4 regions of the Streptomyces sp. NPDC047117 genome follow, and region 4 is predicted to be linked to each of the others. Evidence: riboswitches for the same ligand, from Rfam matches in the RefSeq annotation. Region 4 holds a riboswitch; each other region holds the start of a gene.

What was found. Region 4 has a riboswitch for cyclic di-AMP ahead of ABZ840_RS26690 (M23 family metallopeptidase). Riboswitches for the same ligand answer to the same signal wherever they lie in the genome.
Positions count from the first base shown of each region.
Region 1: linked by a shared signal. The riboswitch ahead of ABZ840_RS36295 (transglycosylase family protein) and the one ahead of ABZ840_RS26690 (M23 family metallopeptidase) in region 4 are both predicted to bind cyclic di-AMP.
Region 2: linked by a shared signal. The riboswitch ahead of ABZ840_RS15975 (NlpC/P60 family protein) and the one ahead of ABZ840_RS26690 (M23 family metallopeptidase) in region 4 are both predicted to bind cyclic di-AMP.
Region 3: linked by a shared signal. The riboswitch ahead of ABZ840_RS20560 (C40 family peptidase) and the one ahead of ABZ840_RS26690 (M23 family metallopeptidase) in region 4 are both predicted to bind cyclic di-AMP.

Region 1 is NZ_JBEYUN010000033.1:31,421-35,776, forward strand. It holds gene ABZ840_RS36285 (cytochrome P450) at 1-1,118, shown strand, start outside; gene ABZ840_RS36290 (transglycosylase family protein) at 1,233-2,318, shown strand; cyclic di-AMP (ydaO/yuaA leader) riboswitch at 2,553-2,766, shown strand; gene ABZ840_RS36295 (transglycosylase family protein) at 2,771-3,448, shown strand; gene eno (phosphopyruvate hydratase) at 3,810-4,356, shown strand, end outside.
Region 2 is NZ_JBEYUN010000007.1:240,333-244,688, reverse strand. It holds gene pcrA (DNA helicase PcrA) at 1-1,262, opposite strand, end outside; cyclic di-AMP (ydaO/yuaA leader) riboswitch at 1,713-1,895, shown strand; gene ABZ840_RS15975 (NlpC/P60 family protein) at 1,903-3,060, shown strand; gene ABZ840_RS15970 (hypothetical protein) at 3,152-3,505, opposite strand; gene ABZ840_RS15965 (alpha/beta hydrolase) at 4,250-4,356, opposite strand, start outside.
Region 3 is NZ_JBEYUN010000010.1:49,312-53,667, reverse strand. It holds gene ABZ840_RS20575 (ATP-binding protein) at 138-602, shown strand; gene ABZ840_RS20570 (GNAT family N-acetyltransferase) at 807-1,445, opposite strand; gene ABZ840_RS20565 (DUF4328 domain-containing protein) at 1,464-2,123, opposite strand; gene ABZ840_RS20560 (C40 family peptidase) at 2,431-2,973, opposite strand; cyclic di-AMP (ydaO/yuaA leader) riboswitch at 2,977-3,207, opposite strand; gene ABZ840_RS20555 (hypothetical protein) at 3,510-3,824, opposite strand; gene ABZ840_RS20550 (ATP-dependent Clp protease proteolytic subunit) at 3,829-4,356, opposite strand, start outside.
Region 4 is NZ_JBEYUN010000015.1:79,650-84,005, forward strand. It holds gene ABZ840_RS26685 (GntR family transcriptional regulator) at 1-579, opposite strand, end outside; gene ABZ840_RS26690 (M23 family metallopeptidase) at 814-1,644, opposite strand; cyclic di-AMP (ydaO/yuaA leader) riboswitch at 1,657-1,815, opposite strand; gene ABZ840_RS26695 (pitrilysin family protein) at 2,159-3,526, opposite strand; gene ABZ840_RS26700 (pitrilysin family protein) at 3,547-4,356, opposite strand, start outside.

The DNA.
Region 1 (4,356 bases), on a different contig from region 4:
AGGGCAAGGTCGGCATCCCCGGCGAGCGCAGCGCCAACCTGATGACGCACCTGCTCAACATCGACCCGCCGGACCACACCCGGCTGCGCCGCCTCGTCGCCAAGGCGTTCACCCCACGCACCGTGGCCCGGTTCGCGCCGCGCGTGCAGGAGCTGACCGACCAGCTGATCGACGGCTTCGCGGCGCGCGGCGAGGCCGACCTCATCCACGAGTTCGCCTTCCCGCTCCCCATCTACGCGATCTGCGACCTGCTGGGCGTGCCGCGCGAGGACCAGGACGACTTCCGGGACTGGGCCGGGATGATGATCCGGCACGGCGGAGGACCGCGCGGCGGGGTCGCCCGGTCCGTGAAGAAGATGCGTGCGTATCTGGCCGACTTGATCCACCGCAAGCGGGAGACGCTGGCGGCCGAGGAGACCGGGGACGAGGATCTGATCTCGGCCCTCATCCGGGCCTCCGACCACGGCGAGCACCTCACCGAGAACGAGGCGGCGGCGATGGCGTTCATCCTGCTCTTCGCCGGGTTCGAGACGACGGTCAACCTGATCGGGAACGGTACGTACGCGCTGCTGCGCAACCCCGAGCAGCGGGCGCGGCTGCAGGCCGCGCTGGCCGCGGGCGACGAGGAACTGCTCGCGACCGGGGTCGAGGAACTGCTGCGCTACGACGGGCCGGTGGAGCTGGCGACCTGGCGGTTCGCGACGGAGGAGCTGACCATCGGCGGGCAGACGGTCGCCGCTGGCGACCCCGTACTGGTCGTGCTGGCGGCCGCGGACCGGGACCCGGAGCGCTTCGAGGAGCCGGACACGCTGGACCTCGGGCGCCGCGACAACCAGCACCTCGGGTACGGGCACGGCATCCACTACTGCCTGGGCGCGCCGCTGGCCCGCCTCGAAGGCCGTACGGCGCTGGCGACCCTGCTGGCCCGGCTGCCCGATCTGGAGGCGGCTGCGGATCCGGACGATTTGCGGTGGCGCGGCGGCCTGATCATGCGCGGTCTCCGGGCCCTGCCGGTGCGGTTCACACCGGAGCAATCGGGCGCTTCGGACGGGGCGTCAGAACGGGCATTCCCGCAGGTACCGGAACGAGACAAGGGTGCGGACCAGGGCCTGAACTGACGTGGCGTCAGCGGCGTGATCTACGCGTGATCTCCGCTACACCGGCTTGAGACCGGACCGGGCCCCCGCTACCTTGCGTGCGACAACTCAAGCCGCCGCTCGAAAGGCACTCGCATGCGCTCCGGCAACGGTAGACACCGCCGCCCCCGCCAGGCCCCCGCCCTCCTGGTGGCGGCCTCCGTCACGGGTGCAGGCCTGGCCCTGCCGCTGCTGACGGCGGGCGGCGCGCAGGCCGCCGACACCGCCACCTGGGACCGCGTCGCGATGTGCGAGAGCGGCGGCATGTGGAGCGCCAACGCCGGCAACGGCTTCTACGGAGGGCTCCAGCTGACCCTCCAGATGTGGCGGGACTACGGCGGCGAGTCCTACGCCGAGCGCCCGGACCTCGCCAGCCGCTCCCAGCAGATCGCGGTCGCCGAGTCGATCCTGAACGACCGCGGCCCGGACGCCTGGCCCAGCTGCGCCGTCAATGCCCGGCTGGACGTGGACGGCCTGATACCCGACGTGGACCCGGGCGGGTCGGAGACGCCCGACCCGCAGCCCTCGGAGTCCGGCGACGAAGCCTCTGCCGGTACGGGCGACGAAGACGGCGCAGACACGGCGCAGCCGTCCGGCGACGCCTCCGCCGAGCCCTCCGGCGACGCCACGAGCCCGTCGGCGGACGAGCCCGACGCCGAGCCGTCCGGCGACGCCACCTCCAAGCCGTCCGACGGCGCCACGGACAAGGGCGCCGGGGATGCCGAGGACGCCGACAAGGGTTCCGGCGCGGGCTCCGGCGAGGACTCCGCGGGGCAGCGCGCCGGCGACTCCGCCGACCGGTCCTCCGGCGACGCTTCCACGCCCTCCGGCGACGCTTCCACGCCCTCCGGCGACGCGTCCGCGCCCTCCGGCGACCCCTCGGCCCCCGGTACCGGCCGCCACCGCGGTTCGGCGGGTGACGGCGCGGACGAGAAGGCGGACGGCAAGGGGAAGGACGGCCGTTCCGCGGGGCGGCACGCCTCGCGCGGCGGCGACGCGCACCGCGGTACCTCGGGGGGCGACGACACGTACACGGTGCGGCCCGGCGACAGCCTGTCCGCGATCGTCGAGGAGCGCGGGCTGGCCGGGGGCTGGACCGGCCTGTACGACGCCAACGAGGGCGTCATCGGGACCGATCCGGACCTTATCCACCCTGGTCAGCGGCTCGTTCTGGGGCAGTGACGGAGGGGGCGGGCGGCATAAGTGCGGCCGGGTTGTACCCAATTGGGGAAAGTGAGACATGGGTCTCGTCCCGGAGCGTTTCCGCCCGCCGTGTCCGTTGTTTCCATACCGTGTTCGACCTGCGCAAACGGATGGTTTCGATGATCGAAAACGGTCAACTGTCCTACGAAAGAGTGGTTTGAACCGCCGAGGGGTGTGTGTTTACGTTCTTCACCGCTCGCACCAAGCGAGCCCGCCGATCATTCGCCGAATCCTGCCGGTGATCGGTCGGACAACCGTCGCGCAAGCGCCGTAGGCAGGAGCGGGGGACCCAAGGTAAGTGCCGTCACCGCAGTGGAAACGCAGCGGGCGGCTTGGGGTGAAGCCGGGTGTGCGGACAGCGCATCCGGCCGGGCCACTCACAGCCCGAACCCGACAGCTCACCTCGCAGGCGTCGGTGAGGAAGAACAACCATGCTCAAGGGCAAGCACCGCCGCCCCTCGAAGGCCGTCCGCGTCGTCACGCTCGCCGGTGTCGCCGGCGCCGCCGTGGCCGTCCCGCTGATGACCGCCGGTTCCGCCAACGCCGCCTCGGTCGCCACCTGGGACAAGGTCGCCCAGTGCGAGTCCGGCGGCAACTGGTCGATCAACACCGGTAACGGCTACTACGGTGGCCTGCAGTTCAACAACCAGTCCTGGGCCGCCGCGGGCGGTACCAAGTACGCGCCGCGTGCCGACCTGGCCACCAAGGACCAGCAGATCGCCACCGCCGAGAAGCTGCTCGCCATGCAGGGCCCGGGTGCCTGGGGCTGCGCCGGTGCCGGCGGCCTGACCTCCGGTGGCCCGGCCGCGCAGGTGGACACCGGCTCCGGCCAGGCCCAGCAGCAGGCCCCGAAGCAGGAGGCCCCCAAGCAGCAGGCCGCCCCCCAGCAGGAGGCGCCGAAGCAGCAGGCCGCCCCGAAGCCGCAGCCGGTGCAGCCCAAGGCCGCCCCGAAGCAGGGCCACGGCAACTACACCGTGAAGTCCGGCGACACCCTGGGCAAGATCGCCAAGGCGCACGGCAAGAACTGGAAGACGGTCTACGAGAACAACAAGTCGACCGTCGGTGACAACGCCGACCTGATCTTCCCGGGCCAGAAGCTCGAGGTCTGATCCGCCTCTGACGGGTCCTGACAGGCCCCCGGCCGGGGCCGCCGTCCGATCGGTGCACGATCGGCGCGCGGCCCGGCCCGTGTGACCGCCCCGCCGCGACGCGAAGCCCCCGAGCGCGTCACGGCGGGGCTTCACGTTTGCGGGGCGGCTTCTGCGTGCAGGCATCCGGGCGGGCCGCCGCTCAGATGCGTAGTGCCTGTTATGACGGAGATGTCCGCCATGAAAACCGGTTCTTACCTCCCGTATTGAGGGCCTTTGGGTCCTTTTTCGTCTCACGGAAGGGGCTAGGGGCAGGCGGACGGTCCCCGGGCCGTTAGGCTCGTGTTGCAGAACTCCAGATGACACCCATGAAGGAGACAACGTGCCGTCGATCGACGTCGTCGTAGCTCGCGAGATCCTCGACTCGCGAGGCAACCCCACGGTCGAGGTCGAGGTCGGCCTCGACGATGGCAGCACCGGCCGCGCTGCCGTGCCGTCCGGCGCCTCCACCGGCGCCTTCGAGGCCATCGAGCTGCGTGACGGCGACCCGAACCGTTACCTCGGCAAGGGCGTCGAGAAGGCCGTCCTCGCCGTGATCGAGCAGATCGGCCCCGAGCTGGTCGGCTACGACGCCACCGAGCAGCGCCTCATCGACCAGGCGATGTTCGACCTGGACGCCACCGACAACAAGGGCTCCCTGGGCGCCAACGCGATCCTGGGCGTCTCCCTGGCCGTCGCGCACGCCGCGTCCGAGGCCAGCGACCTGCCGCTGTTCCGCTACCTCGGCGGCCCGAACGCGCACGTGCTGCCCGTTCCGATGATGAACATCCTCAACGGCGGGTCGCACGCCGACTCCAACGTGGACATCCAGGAGTTCATGATCGCCCCGATCGGCGCGGAGTCCTTCTCCGAGGCGCTGCGCTGGGGTG
Region 2 (4,356 bases), on a different contig from region 4:
ATCGCGACGTCGCCGGCCCTGGTCTCACCGGCGTCCGTGAGCCGGTCGATCTCGTCGGCGACGAACTGCGCCTCGTCGTGCTCGGTGTCGGCGACATAGCCGGTGATCTTCGGGCCGGTGCCGGCGTCCGTCCAGAGGTTCTTCGGGCGGCGGTTCTCGTTGCGCTCGATGACGGCGTTGGCGGCCGAGAGGATCGTCTGCGAGGAGCGGTAGTTCTGCTCCAGCAGGATCGTCGTGGCGTTCGGGTAGTCCTCCTCGAACTGGAGGATGTTCCGGATCGTGGCGCCGCGGAAGGCGTAGATCGACTGGTCGGCGTCGCCCACGACGCACAGCTCGGCGGCGGGCACCTCGTCCGTCCCCGGGCCGACCAGCTCGCGTACGAGGGTGTACTGGGCGTGGTTGGTGTCCTGGTACTCGTCGACCAGGACGTGCCGGAAGCGGCGGCGGTAGTGGTCCGCGACGTCCGGGAACGCCTGGAGCAGGTTCACCGTCGTCATGATGATGTCGTCGAAGTCCAGGGCGTTGGCCTCGCGCAGCCGTGCCTGGTACATCGCGTACGCCTCGGCGAGGGTCTTCTCGAACCCGTCGGCGGCCGTCCCGGCGAAGTCCTCGTGGTCGATGAGCTCGTTCTTGAGGTTGGAGACCTTGGCGCTGAAGGACTTCGGCGGGAAGCGCTTGGGGTCCAGGTCCAGATCGCGGCAGACCAGCGCCATCAGGCGCTTGGAGTCGGCGGCGTCGTAGATCGAGAACGATGAGGTGAAGCCCAGCTTCTTGGACTCGCGACGCAGGATGCGCACGCACGCGCTGTGGAAGGTGGAGACCCACATGGCGTTGGCGCGCGGGCCGACGAGCTCCTCCACGCGCTCCTTCATCTCGCCCGCGGCCTTGTTCGTGAAGGTGATCGCGAGGATCTGGCCGGGGTGGACGTGGCGCGTGCCGAGGAGGTGCGCGATGCGGTGCGTGAGGACACGCGTCTTGCCGGAGCCGGCGCCGGCGACGATGAGCAGCGGCGAGCCCGTGTGCACGACGGCGGCCTTCTGCTGGTCGTTCAGCCCCTCCAGCAGCGCGGCCGGGTCGACGGCGGGGCGGGCGGCGCCGTCACGGTAGTACGCGTCCCGCTGGACGGGCGCGTCGTAGCGGCCACCGAAGAGGTCGTGCGGCACCTCCTCCGCTGCCGGACGGTCCTCGTCCTCGGGAGGCGGCGGCTCCTCGTCCTTGGGGTCGAGGTCCGCCAGGAAGCTGTCGTCAAAGAGGCTGCTCATCGCCCACCGAGTCTAGGCCGCCCCACCGACAACCCGGCCCCGGCCGCGGAATTCCGGGCTCACGGATCCGGCGGAGGCGCGGTGCGGGCGGGTGGAAGCGCGGCGGGAGCAGGGCCGGAGGGCCGTACGAAAAGGGGCGAGCGCGACCTGAACGGGAACGGAGGACGGCACCGACAGCGGCGCGGAGGATACGGCACCCCGCCGCCCGTCACGGACGGACAACGGCACCGGACATTCCGTGGTCGCGACAGCCCTCACATCGGCACGGACACGATCAGGTCACGAAAAGATTGCGGGCAAATCGAACATCAGCCTTCACAGAAGTCACACGAGTTGGCTACCGTGCCGACCGGGCAGCCCGCCCCACCCGTCGGTGACAGCACCGGCACGGGCCGCCCCGCCGAGTCCGGTCTGTTCGTACGCACGGCCCTTGCCGATACGCACGGCAACTGTTCGTACGCACGGCAGCCGGAGCCGGGGACCCACACGCACGACCGGGGTGAATCGGCCTCTACGGAGCGATCCGTACGGCCGTAGGGCACCTTCCGTAGCACCAGTGGGCACGCGCCCCACGCGCGCGCTCACGCGCCCGAACCCGACAGCTAACCCGGTAGGCGGTCCACGGAAGGAGTCGCCGGCCTTGGCGTCTCATCGCAAGCCGCGCACCCGCATGCTCACCGTGCCCGCACACCGCCGTACGGCGGCCGGGCTCACCACCGCGGCGCTGGCCTCGGTCACGCTGCTCACCCAGACCGCGGATGCGTCCCCCAGGAAGCCCGCACCTTCCATAGAGGAGGTCAAGAAGAAGGTCGACGGCCTGTACCGGCAGGCCGAGGTCGCCACCCAGAAGTACAACGCCGCCAAGGAGCGCTCCGCGACGCAGCGCGACAAGGTGGACGAGCTGCGGGACGCCGCGGCCGAGCGGACCCAGAAGATGAACGACGCCCGGCGGGAGCTGGGCACCTTCGCCTCCGCCCAGTACCGGTCCGGCGGGCTGAGCCCGACCGCGCAGCTGATGCTGGCGCAGGATCCGCAGCAGTTCGTGGACCGCAATCACCTGATGAAGCGGCTCACCGGCCGCCAGCAGGAGGCGGTCGCCGACTACCAGGACCAGCAGGCGCAGGCCGCGCGCAAGCGTGCGCAGGCGACGAAGGGCCTGGAGGAGCTGCAGAAGTCCCAGGATTCGCTGAAGACGTCCAAGCAGGAGGTCCAGGGCAAGCTGACCGAGGCCCGGCAACTGCTGTCCCGGCTGACCGCGCAGGAGAAGGAGCGGCTGGCGGAGCTGGAGCGCAAGAAGAAGGCCGAGGCGAAGCGCAAGGCCGAGGAGCTGGCGCGGGAGCAGGCCGAGCGCGAGCGTGAGCAGGACGGCGGTGCGGGCGGCACGGACGGCGGCTCCGGCTCCGGCTCCGGGACGGGCAGCGGTTCCGGGGTGCCCGACGGTTCGTACGCGACCAAGGCGGAGAAGGCGATCGCGTTCGCCCGCGCGCAGATGGGCAAGCCGTACGTCTGGGGCGCCACCGGGCCCGCGTCGTACGACTGCTCGGGGCTGACCCAGGCGGCGTGGAAGGCGGCCGGCGTCTCGCTGCCGCGGACGACCTGGGACCAGGTGAAGACCGGCACGCGGGTCGCGACGCAGGATCTGCAACCGGGCGACCTGGTGTTCTTCTACGACGACATCAGCCACGTCGGGATGTACATCGGCGACGGCAAGATGATCCACGCCCCGAAGCCGGGCGCGAACGTACGCGTGGAGTCGATCTACTACATGCCGATCTACGGGAACGTACGACCTGCCTGAGGCAATGCATAGAACGACGAACCGCGCGGCTGCCCTCCGAGGGCAGCCGCGCGGTTCTCGCGTACGGCGGGACTCTCAGGTCCCAGGCCCCTCAGGTCCAGAGGAGCGCGATGAAGATGTTGACGACCGTGAGCAGGCCGACGAGTCCGAAGAGCGGCTTCTCCACCTTCTCCTCGTCGCGCTTCACGTAGACCAGGCCCAGGATGACGATCAGGACGGCGAGCTTGACGCCGATCTTGATGTTGTTGACCGAGGCGTCCTGCATCTGGTTCAGGCCGACCAGGATGACGCCGGTCACCAGCATCGTGATCGCGCCGTGCAGCATCGCGGGCACAAAGCGGGCGGTGCCCGCGCTCATCGCCTTCATCTGCGTGAGGAAGCCGCCGAGCAGCGAAGCGATGCCGATGATGTGCAGGGCGACGAACACATTGATCACTACGTCCATAGTGGTCGATCGTAGCTCCGGCGCCGCACGGCCCCGCGGGCAGGTCCGCCCGCCCCCTGTCGCGCATCCCCAGCACCCACCAGCGGCTCGAACTGCCGCGCGCCTCTGGTCCGCACTCTCGTACGGCACCGGTCGACGTCATTCACCCGGCGGCCAGAAGCGGGCACGGACCGGTAAGGGAGTGGGCAATGCCCGGCAAAGGCCCGCTTGCCGGCCGCCGGGAGGTTTAGCGTCCTCGTCCAGGCGGCCGGCTCCCCACCGCCGTCGGTTCCGCCCCGACGGCCGCCGGCCGCCCCCGCCGAAGGTACGGCGGCGGCCCGCTCCCCCTTGACCCGGGCCACCGCCGTACCAACGGCAGGGCGGACGCGGCGGACAGGCGAAGCGGACAGGGAGAGGGGTCGGCGGCGTCGCGAACCCCGAGGGCCCCTCCGGCGCTTTGCTGACGCGAGGGGAACACCGGGCCAACCTCGCCACATTCGTATCGGAAGACCGTTTCGGAAGACGGCCCCGGAAGACCGTTTCGGAAGACGGCTTCGGTAGACGGGAGTCCGCAGCGCGGGAACCGGTTCAGCAATCAATGAATTCCGACTCACGGTTCACGACTCACGGTTCACGTCTCACGGTTCACGACTCACGCCCCGGAATTCGACCGACCGGTCGAATTCCGCGTCCCGCACGTCCGCGCCCGCCGGTAACACCGGAACCGCCAGCCATATTCGGCCACGGAAAAGCGGCTCCGGCGGTTCAATGCAGGCGCGGCACATGACCGCTCACCACGAAGTCCCGCAACAGGTCCATCGCCCGGTTCGGCGACTCTCGGAAGACCCCGTGCCCGGCCTCCGCCAGGACGT
Region 3 (4,356 bases), on a different contig from region 4:
TTGGTGGATGGCTCACGGCAGGGGCAGCATGAGTGGCAGTCTGGCGCAAAGCAGCGGCACGGGGCCGATTTTCGGACCTGATCATGCCTCTGCGCAGCGGAGAGACGGCCTTGGGCGGGAAAGGGACGGGCGCGGCGATGGCAGACCACCAGGAAGCATCACTGACCCTGCCGAGCGCGCCGGAGTCCGTACCAACGGCGCGCAGATACGTTACTGGAGTCCTCTCGGGGTGGGACGAGGCGGGTGGCGCGGAACGCGCGGACCTCCACGACACCGTGCTGCTCATCGTCTCCGAACTGGCCACCAACGCTGTCGTCCACACCCTCGGCAGATCCCCGGCCTTCACCGTCGTCCTCCACCTCGACCGGGACGAAGTGCTGACCATCGGTGTCACGGACAGTCACCCCCGCATGCCGCGCCGGCTCCCCGCCGCCGTTCAGCAGGACAACGGCCGCGGACTCGTCATCATCCGCACCCTCGTCGCGGAATCCGGCGGAAAGATCACCATCGAACCCACCGACGCCGGCGGCAAGACGGTCTGGGTAGCCCTCCCCTGGCCGACCCCGGCCCCGCGAGCCGCTCCCCGCGGCGCGAAGGCGTGACCGACCACCGTGGCGCGAGCGACCACCGCCAATGCGGCCGAGATCATTCGCCGCACGCAGGCGGGGGGCGGAGGGCCGGTCGGGGGTCCGTATGGTGTGCACGCGGGGCCCGTCCCGACGGAGGCCCGGCCGGTATTCCACGTGCGGCCGGTGTCCATCGTGCGACGGGCATCCGCCGTTCAGCCGGTGGCGTCCGGCCGTCGGTCAGCTCTCCCTCATCGCAAGGAGCGCCTCCGCGCCGACCGGGGTGAACCCGGCCGCGAGCAGGGCCCGTACGCTGGCGGCGTTCGCCGGGGCGACCTGAGCCCATAGGGGCCGGTTCGCCGGTACAAGATGGCGGGCAGCCGTCGCCAGCAGCCGGCCGAGCCCATGCCCGCGCGCGGCCTCGGGCACCTCGAACGCCACCTCCCACCGCCCCGCGACACCACGGCCGAGCACCACGACGCCGTGCCCGCCCCCGTCGGTGGTCCACGCCCGTACGTCGTCGCGATGGCGCAACGCGCGTGCGAGGCGCGGGTGGGCCGGATCGCGGATCTCCCGCAGCGCCAACGGCGGCGGCCCCGGGAGCGGTTCGGCGACCGTGAGCATGTCGACGCCCTCGACCGTACGACCGGTACGGTCCGCCAGCGCGGCCAGGAACCCCGGACTCAGCGGAGCCCCCGGCTCCCCCGGCGCGATCCGCTGCCGCACCCAGTCGGGGGAGACGTCGGCACACACGAACGCGCACCCCGAGAACGAGAGGACACCACTGTCGCGCTCCGACACCGGCGGCAGCACGGTGACGCTCCCGTCAGCAGCCGGAAACGCACCGGCGGCAGCCGCGTCCAGCACCTTTCCCCACATGTGGCCCACGCGGCGCCCCTACGCCGGTTCCGGGAGCGTGTGACGCGTGTTGGTAAGCGTGTTGATCCGTACGTGCTGCAGCGCGGTGTGCCGCCACACGAACACGATCGCGAGAACGGCGGCGGCCGCATCCAGCAGATCGGACAGGAACAGGGTCCGCACCGCCGCCCGCAACTCCCCGAACCCCTCGGCTCCGCGCATCTGAGAACTGCCGACAACGCCAAAAAGGTTCGTCGCGACCCACATCCCCCACCAGGCATTCACCACGACATACGAAACACGGCTACCGGGCGGGCTGCTGGCCTTCCAGATGTCCCCGGCGATCTGCCGCGGAAACCACAGATTGACGATCGGGGTGACCCACGCACCGACCGTCCAGAGCCGCCCCCGCCGGTGACCGTCGGGAGTGAAGACCTCGCCATTGATTCTGGTGCGGAAGAACCAGAAGAGGAACGCCAACGCGACAACGGGCAAGAGCTGAACGGAGAGATTCCCGTAAAACGAATAATCCTCATCAGCCGCAGCGAACTCCGCCCCGGAGGACTCGAATGGCTCGAAGTCCGAGCCACCGAAGTCCCCCTTCTCCGCAGCCAATTCACCCAGCACACGCAAATACCGCCCGCCGGCGGCGAGTATCAGCACGTCCACCGCAAGGAACACGCCCAGCAATACCACCACAACCGCCGCCCACCGAACCGGCGAAACAAGCGCCCCGCGTCTCCCACCACTTGCCGCCACCGTCTTTTCCCCAGGCATGGGTGTCCCCCCAGTAATCGCCGAAGCCCCCCTGGCCCCGCCCCGAACGGCACCCTCACGGCCGCCGGCAGAAGCTACGACAACCAACCCGCCCTGTCCACGCAGATATTCGAATCGTTAGGCGTTGCCCACCGGTAGCGCGCGAACGCCGGAGGGCAGTCGGTGGTGCGGAACCCCGGGGAGGCCGCCGCGGTTCGGCTCCCCGGGGTTCCTGGTGGCCTATCGGCCCTTACGCGCGGCCGTACCAGACGCTGCGGGTCCAGATGCGTTCCTTGCGGACCGAGGCCCCGGGCTTGGGGGCGTGCCAGATGCGGCCCTTTCCGGCGTAGATGCCCACGTGGTACACCGAGCGGCCGGAGTGGAAGAAGACCAGGTCACCCCGCTTTCGTGCGGAGGCGCTGATGTGCCGGACGTGGCGGTACTGGGAATCCGCCGTGCGTGGCAGCCGCTTGCCCACGCGCTTGAACGCGTACTGCGTCAGCCCCGAGCAGTCGAAGCTGTGCGGGCCCGTGGCTCCCCAGCGGTACGGCGAACCCTTCTTCGACGCCGCGACCCGCAGCGCCCGGTGGCCGGACCCCGACGAGGCCGCCGTGACCGCGGACGTCGCGGACACCGTCGTGGACGCCGCGGCGGGTGCCGCCGTCGCGTCCGCCGTGCTGCCGGGGACCAGGCCCCCGCCTCCCACCAGTGCCAGCGTGAGCACCGAAACCGCCGCGGCGCGGGACACCAGGGCGGGCACACCAGAAGCAGGATGATCATCGCGCGCAGACATGCGCACTCCTTCGTCAGCCGCCTGCGAAGGAAGACCTGTCGGGTTCGGGCAGGCGAAGATGCCCGGCCGGATGTACTGCCGCCCGAAGGCGGGCACCGGCTTCACCCCAAGGGACCGCCGGCCGCAAGAGCAGCCGGCCGGTGGCCCCGTCGTGCTCGGGTCCTCCGCTCCTGCCGGTCCACGTGTATCGACCAGACGTCCGGGTACGGCGGCAGGATTCGGCGTCCGCCCGGACCGCCCCGCCGCTGTGGCGGGGGCTTGTCGTCGGAGGGATCGTTGCGCAACGCACCGGTGAAGCCGGAGTGGAACATGCCTGGTGTGAGGGTCGTCACGCTTGATCCATTCGGGTGGACAGGGGCTGTGCGTCGAGCGGACCGAGGGCCGTACGCACCCCCGTACCGGCGCGGTCGTACGGTCCGCAATCCGACACGTCGGCGCGGCGCGCAAGTCGAGCCCCGCATCAGTCGCACCCACAGGCACTCCAACGGGCGGAGACCGATCGGGTGCCGGAGGCCCCAGGGAACGGAATCGTCCCGTCATTCCTCAGCAGGCGGCGGGACGGCGACGAGACCGGCCCGCCGCTCCCCGTCCAGCACCCGCAGCGCGCGGGTGAGGGTGTCGGCGTGCAGCTCCGTCTCGCCGCGCTCGTGCATCAGCGCCAGCGCGTCCCGCAGGTCCGCGGCCCGGCCGACGAGTGCCTGCGCGGCCCGCAGTCCCTGGTACGTGCCGTTGCCGCGGGCCGGATTGATCCGCCCCAGCAGGTCCAGCACCTGGAGGTAGCTGTCGATGAAGGCGCCTTCGGCCCTGGTCAGCGCGGGTAGCGGTGGCAGCTCGGGAGGGAGGGCGGCCATCCCCTCACCTCGCGCCGGGAGCCGTACCGGAGCCCGCACCCGGAGCCCCGCCGGACACGCCCGCCGAGGCCTTGCGGCCGCGGGTGACGTCGTCGATCAGCCCGTAGGCCACGGCCTGCCGCGCGTCGAGGATCTTGTCGCGTTCGATGTCGGCGGCGATCTGCTCGCGCGGCCGGCCGGTGTGCCGGGCGAGCAGCTCCTCCAACAGGTCGCGGGTGCGGAGCAGTTCGCGGGCCTGGAGATCCAGGTCGGTGGCCTGGCCCTCGATCGGTTCGCTGAAGGACGGCTGGTGGATGAGGACCCGGGCGCCGGGGAGAGCGAGGCGGCGGCCGGGGTGGCCGGCGGCGAGCAGGACGGCGGCGGCGGAGGCCGCCTGGCCGAGGCAGACCGTCTCGATGGGGCTGGTGACGAACTGCATCGTGTCGTAGATCGCGGTCATCGCGGTGAACGAGCCGCCGGGGGAGTTGATGTAGAGCGAGATGGCCTGGTCGGGGGCGGCGTGCTCGAGGTGGATCAGCTGTGCCATCACGTC
Region 4 (4,356 bases):
GCGTTCGGCGTCGCCGCGCGCCACCGCGTCCACGATCGCGCCGAGCTCCTGCCAGTAGCGGTCCACGTCTCCCGGCGAGATCCGGCCCAGGTCGACCGCGTACACCCAGTCGATCTTGCGGCGTACCTGAACGAGCAGCGCCGTCATACTGGCGCTGCCGCTCGCCTGCGCGAGCGTCCCGTGGAACCAGCCGTCCAGTTGCCGCAGGTCGTCGGGGTTGCCGTGGCGGGCTCTCGCGCGTCCCACCCCGACCAGGCCGCGCAGCACCTTCAGGTGCGCGGCGGAGCGGCGGGCCGCGGCACGGGCGGCGCCCAGGGGCTCCAGGAGGAGGCGGATGTCCAGGAGGTCGGCGGCCTCCTGCTCGGTCGGCTCGGCGACGCACGCGCCCGCGTGCCGGCGAGTGGTGACGAACCCCTCGGACTCCAGGGTGCGCAGTGCTTCGCGTACGGGGACGCGGGAGACGCCGTACCGGGAGGCGAGGAGTTCCTCGATCAGCCGGGAGCCGGGCGGGAACGCGCCGGAGACGATGTCGTCGCGAATCGCCGTGCAGACCGCATGCGCCGAAATATTTCCTCGCATCGTCCGTGCCTCCGCCGCAATCCTCCGGAAACGCCGCCGGGCGGCGCCTTTTCCGTGACTCTATGACACCGGGCCGCCTTTTCCGACAGCCGTGACGAATTCCTGGATATTTTTTGGCCGAGGAAAGGGGTGCGCGGGAACGCGGGGGCGGAAGCGCGTCCGGAGACGCCGAAGCCCCGGCCGTCGGGCCGGGGCTTCGGGTGGTACGCGGAGTGCGCCTACGGTGCGCGGTCGTCAGACGTTGACGCCGTGCGAGCGCAGGTACGCGATCGGGTCGATGTCCGAGCCGTACTCCGGGCCGGTGCGCGCCTCGAAGTGCAGGTGCGGGCCGGTGGTGTTGCCGGTGTTGCCGGACAGCGCGATCTGCTGGTTCGCGGAGACCTTCTGGCCGACCGAGACGCCGATGGACGACAGGTGGCCGTACTGGGTGTAGGTGCCGTCGTCCATCTTCAGGACGACGTTGTTGCCGTACGCGCCGCCCCAGCCGGCCTCGACGACGGTGCCGGCGCCGACGGCGTGGACGGCGGTGCCGGAGGCGGCGTGGAAGTCGATGCCGGTGTGGCTGCCGGAGGACCACAGGCCGCTGGAGGCCTTGTACGGCGTGGAGACGTAGCTGCCGGAGATCGGCGCGACGAAGCCCGAGGCGCTGAGGGTGGTGCGGGCCTCCGAGCGCGAGGCGCGGGCCTCGGTGGCCTTCTTCTTCTCGGCCTTCTTCTTGGCGGCCTCGGCGGCCTTGCGGCGCTCGTCCTGGGCCTTCTTCTTCGCGTCCTCGGCGCTCTTGACGGCCGCGTCCTCGACCTTGGCGCGGGCGGCGGCGACCTCGGCGGCCTCCTCCTGCGCGTCGGCCTGGGCGACGATGTTGTCGGCGACCCGGTCGCCGGTGTCGGCGATGGCGCGGGTGAGGCCGGTGTCGGTGGTGGCGGCCGGGTCCTCGTTCGCGGCCAGCGCCGGGGAGGCGATGGAAACGGCGACGCCGGTCGCCGCGGCTATGCCGGCGATGTTGCGGGTGGTCCGGGCAGCACGGCCGGGGCGGCGGTGCTTGCCGGTGGCACGGGTGAACGCCATGACCGGCGCACTCCTTTCCTTCCTTCTCGCCTACCGGGTTAGCTGACGGGTTCGGAGCAGGAAGGTCTCCTACGGGCGGCTCCGGGGGGAGTCGCCCGATTCACCCCAAGGGACATGTGGGTCCCCGGCTCCCCTGGCTCGCGCCGTACGGGGACTCGGCGATGACTGCCCGGCGGCCGCGGGTGCGGCGCACTTCTGTCGAACAGCCGGACCGACGCTAAACGGGACATCTCGCGATCAGCAAACAGAAACAGGAGTTTGTGCCGGACGCCACACGGCACGCGAGCAACCACCTACTGCATTCCGGACAAAAGCAGAGATCCCGGGCCGCATTGGCGACCCGGGATCCACTATGTCCTGATATGTGAGCGGCGTTGGCGGCTTTCACGCCACCCCGTGACGACACCGGTACGAGCCGTTCCGGCCCGCCCCGCCGCCGTACGGCGCGAGCGAATTCACAGCCGTTACCGCGACGGCCGGCGGCGCTCCAGCTCCGCCGCCGGCCCGCTCCGTATCAGCCCTTGACGACCGACACCTCGCCGATGCCCAGCTTCCGTACCGGCTCCGCGATCTCCGCGGCGTCGCCCACCAGAACCGTCACCAGCCGGTCCACCGGGAAGGCGCTGACCGCGGCGGCGGTCGCCTCGACCGTGCCCGTCTCGGCCATCCGCCGGTACAGCTGCGCCTGGAAGTCGTCGGGAAGCTCCTGCTCGACCTGGTCGGCGAGCGTCCCCGCGACAGCCGCCGCCGTCTCGTACTTCAGCGGCGCCACCCCGACCAGGTTCTGCACCGCCACGTCCCGCTCGGCGTCGGTCAGCCCCTCGGCGGCCAGCGTCCGCAGCACCTTCCAGAGGTCCTCCAGCGCGGGCCCCGTAGAGGCGGTGTCCACCGAGCCACTGATGGCCAGCATCGCGGCACCCGTACCGTCCGCGGAGGACCGCAGCACCTGGCCGAACGACCGCACGCCGTACGTGTAGCCCTTCTCCTCGCGCAGCACACGGTCCAGCCGGGACGTCAGGGTGCCGCCCAGGCAGTACGTGCCGAGCACCTGCGCAGGCCACACCCGGTCGTGCCGGTCGGCGCCGATCCGGCCGATCAGCAGCTGGGTCTGCACCGCACCGGGCCGGTCCACGATCACGACGCGGCCGGTGTCGTCGGCCACGATGGGCGACGCCGCCACCGGCTCCGCGGTCGAGCCCGCCCACGCCCCGAGGGTCTCCTCCAGCGCCGCGTCCAGGTCCACCCCGTCGAAGTCACCGACGACCACGGCCGTGGCCGTCCCCGGACGCACGTGCGCCTCGTAGAAGGCACGCACCGCGGCGGCGTCGATACGCGCCACCGTCTCCTCCGTGCCCTGCCGCGGCCGGGACATCCGGGCCGTGGCCGGGAACAGCTGCTTGGACAGCGCCATCGCCGCCCTGCGCCCCGGATTCGCCAGCTCGTGCGGGATCTCGTCCAGACGGTTGCGCACCAGGCGCTCGATCTCGCCGTCGGGGAAGGCCGGGGCACGCAGCGCGTCGGCCAGCAGGCCCAGCGCCTTCGTGAGGCGCGAGGCCGGCACTTCGAGGGAGACCCGGACACCGGGGTGGTCGGCGTGCGCGTCCAGCGTGGCGCCGCACCGCTCCAGCTCGGCCGCGAACTCCTCGGCGTCGTGCTTGTCGGTGCCCTCGGAGAGCGCGCGCGCCATGATGGTGGCGACACCGTCCAGGCCCGCGGGCTCGGCCTCCAGCGGCGCCACGAGGTTGATCTCGACCGCGACGACCTGCTGGCCCGGCCGGTCGGCGCGCAGCACCGTCAGGCCGTTGCCGAGCCGGCCGCGCACCGGCGCCGGGAACGCCCACGGCTTCGGCTGCCCGGCCTGCGGCTGCGGGTGGAACGTCATGGTGGGGGTCACGGCTTCGGTCACTGCGCCGCCTCCTCGGTCTCGGTGTCGTGCTGGGCGGCGGTCGCGTCGGCCTCGGTGGCCTCCACAGCGGCGGCCTCGGCGGGCCCGGTCGGCTCGTAGACCAGCACCGCACGGTTGTCCGGACGCAGCCGGGCCGCGGCGACCGCCTGCACCTCCTCGGGAGTCACCTCCAGAACGCGCTGTACGGCGCTCAGCGCGAGCTGCGGGTCACCGAACAGCACCGCGTACCGGCACAGTTCGTCCGCGCGCCCGGCGACCGTCTCCAGGCGGTCCAGCCACTCGCGCTCCAACTGGGCCTGCGCCCGCTCCATCTCCTCGGCGGTCGGGCCCTCCTCGGCGAAGCGCTTGAGCTCCTCGTCCACCGCACGCTCGATGGCGGGCACCTCCACGCCGGCCGACGTCTTCACGTCCAGCCAGCCCAGCGAGGGCGCGCCCGCCAGCCGCAGCAGCCCGAAGCCCGCCGCGACGGCGCTGCGGTCGCGGCGCACGAGGCGGTTGTACAGGCGGGAGGACTCGCCGCCACCCAGGATCGTCAACGCCACGTCCGCGGCGTCAGCCTCACGGGTGCCGTCGTGCGGCAGCCGGTACGCCGCCATGAGGGCCCGCGAAGGCACCTCCTCGTGGACGACCTCCCGCAGCTCCCGGCCCATGGTCTCGGGCAGCGAACCGTCCCGCGGCGGCTGCTTGCCGTCGTGGCCCGGGATGGAGCCGAAGTACTTCTCCGCCCAGGCCAGCGTCTGCTCGGGGTCGATGTCGCCCACGATGGACAGCACGGCGTTGTTGGGCGCGTAGTACGTACGGAAGAA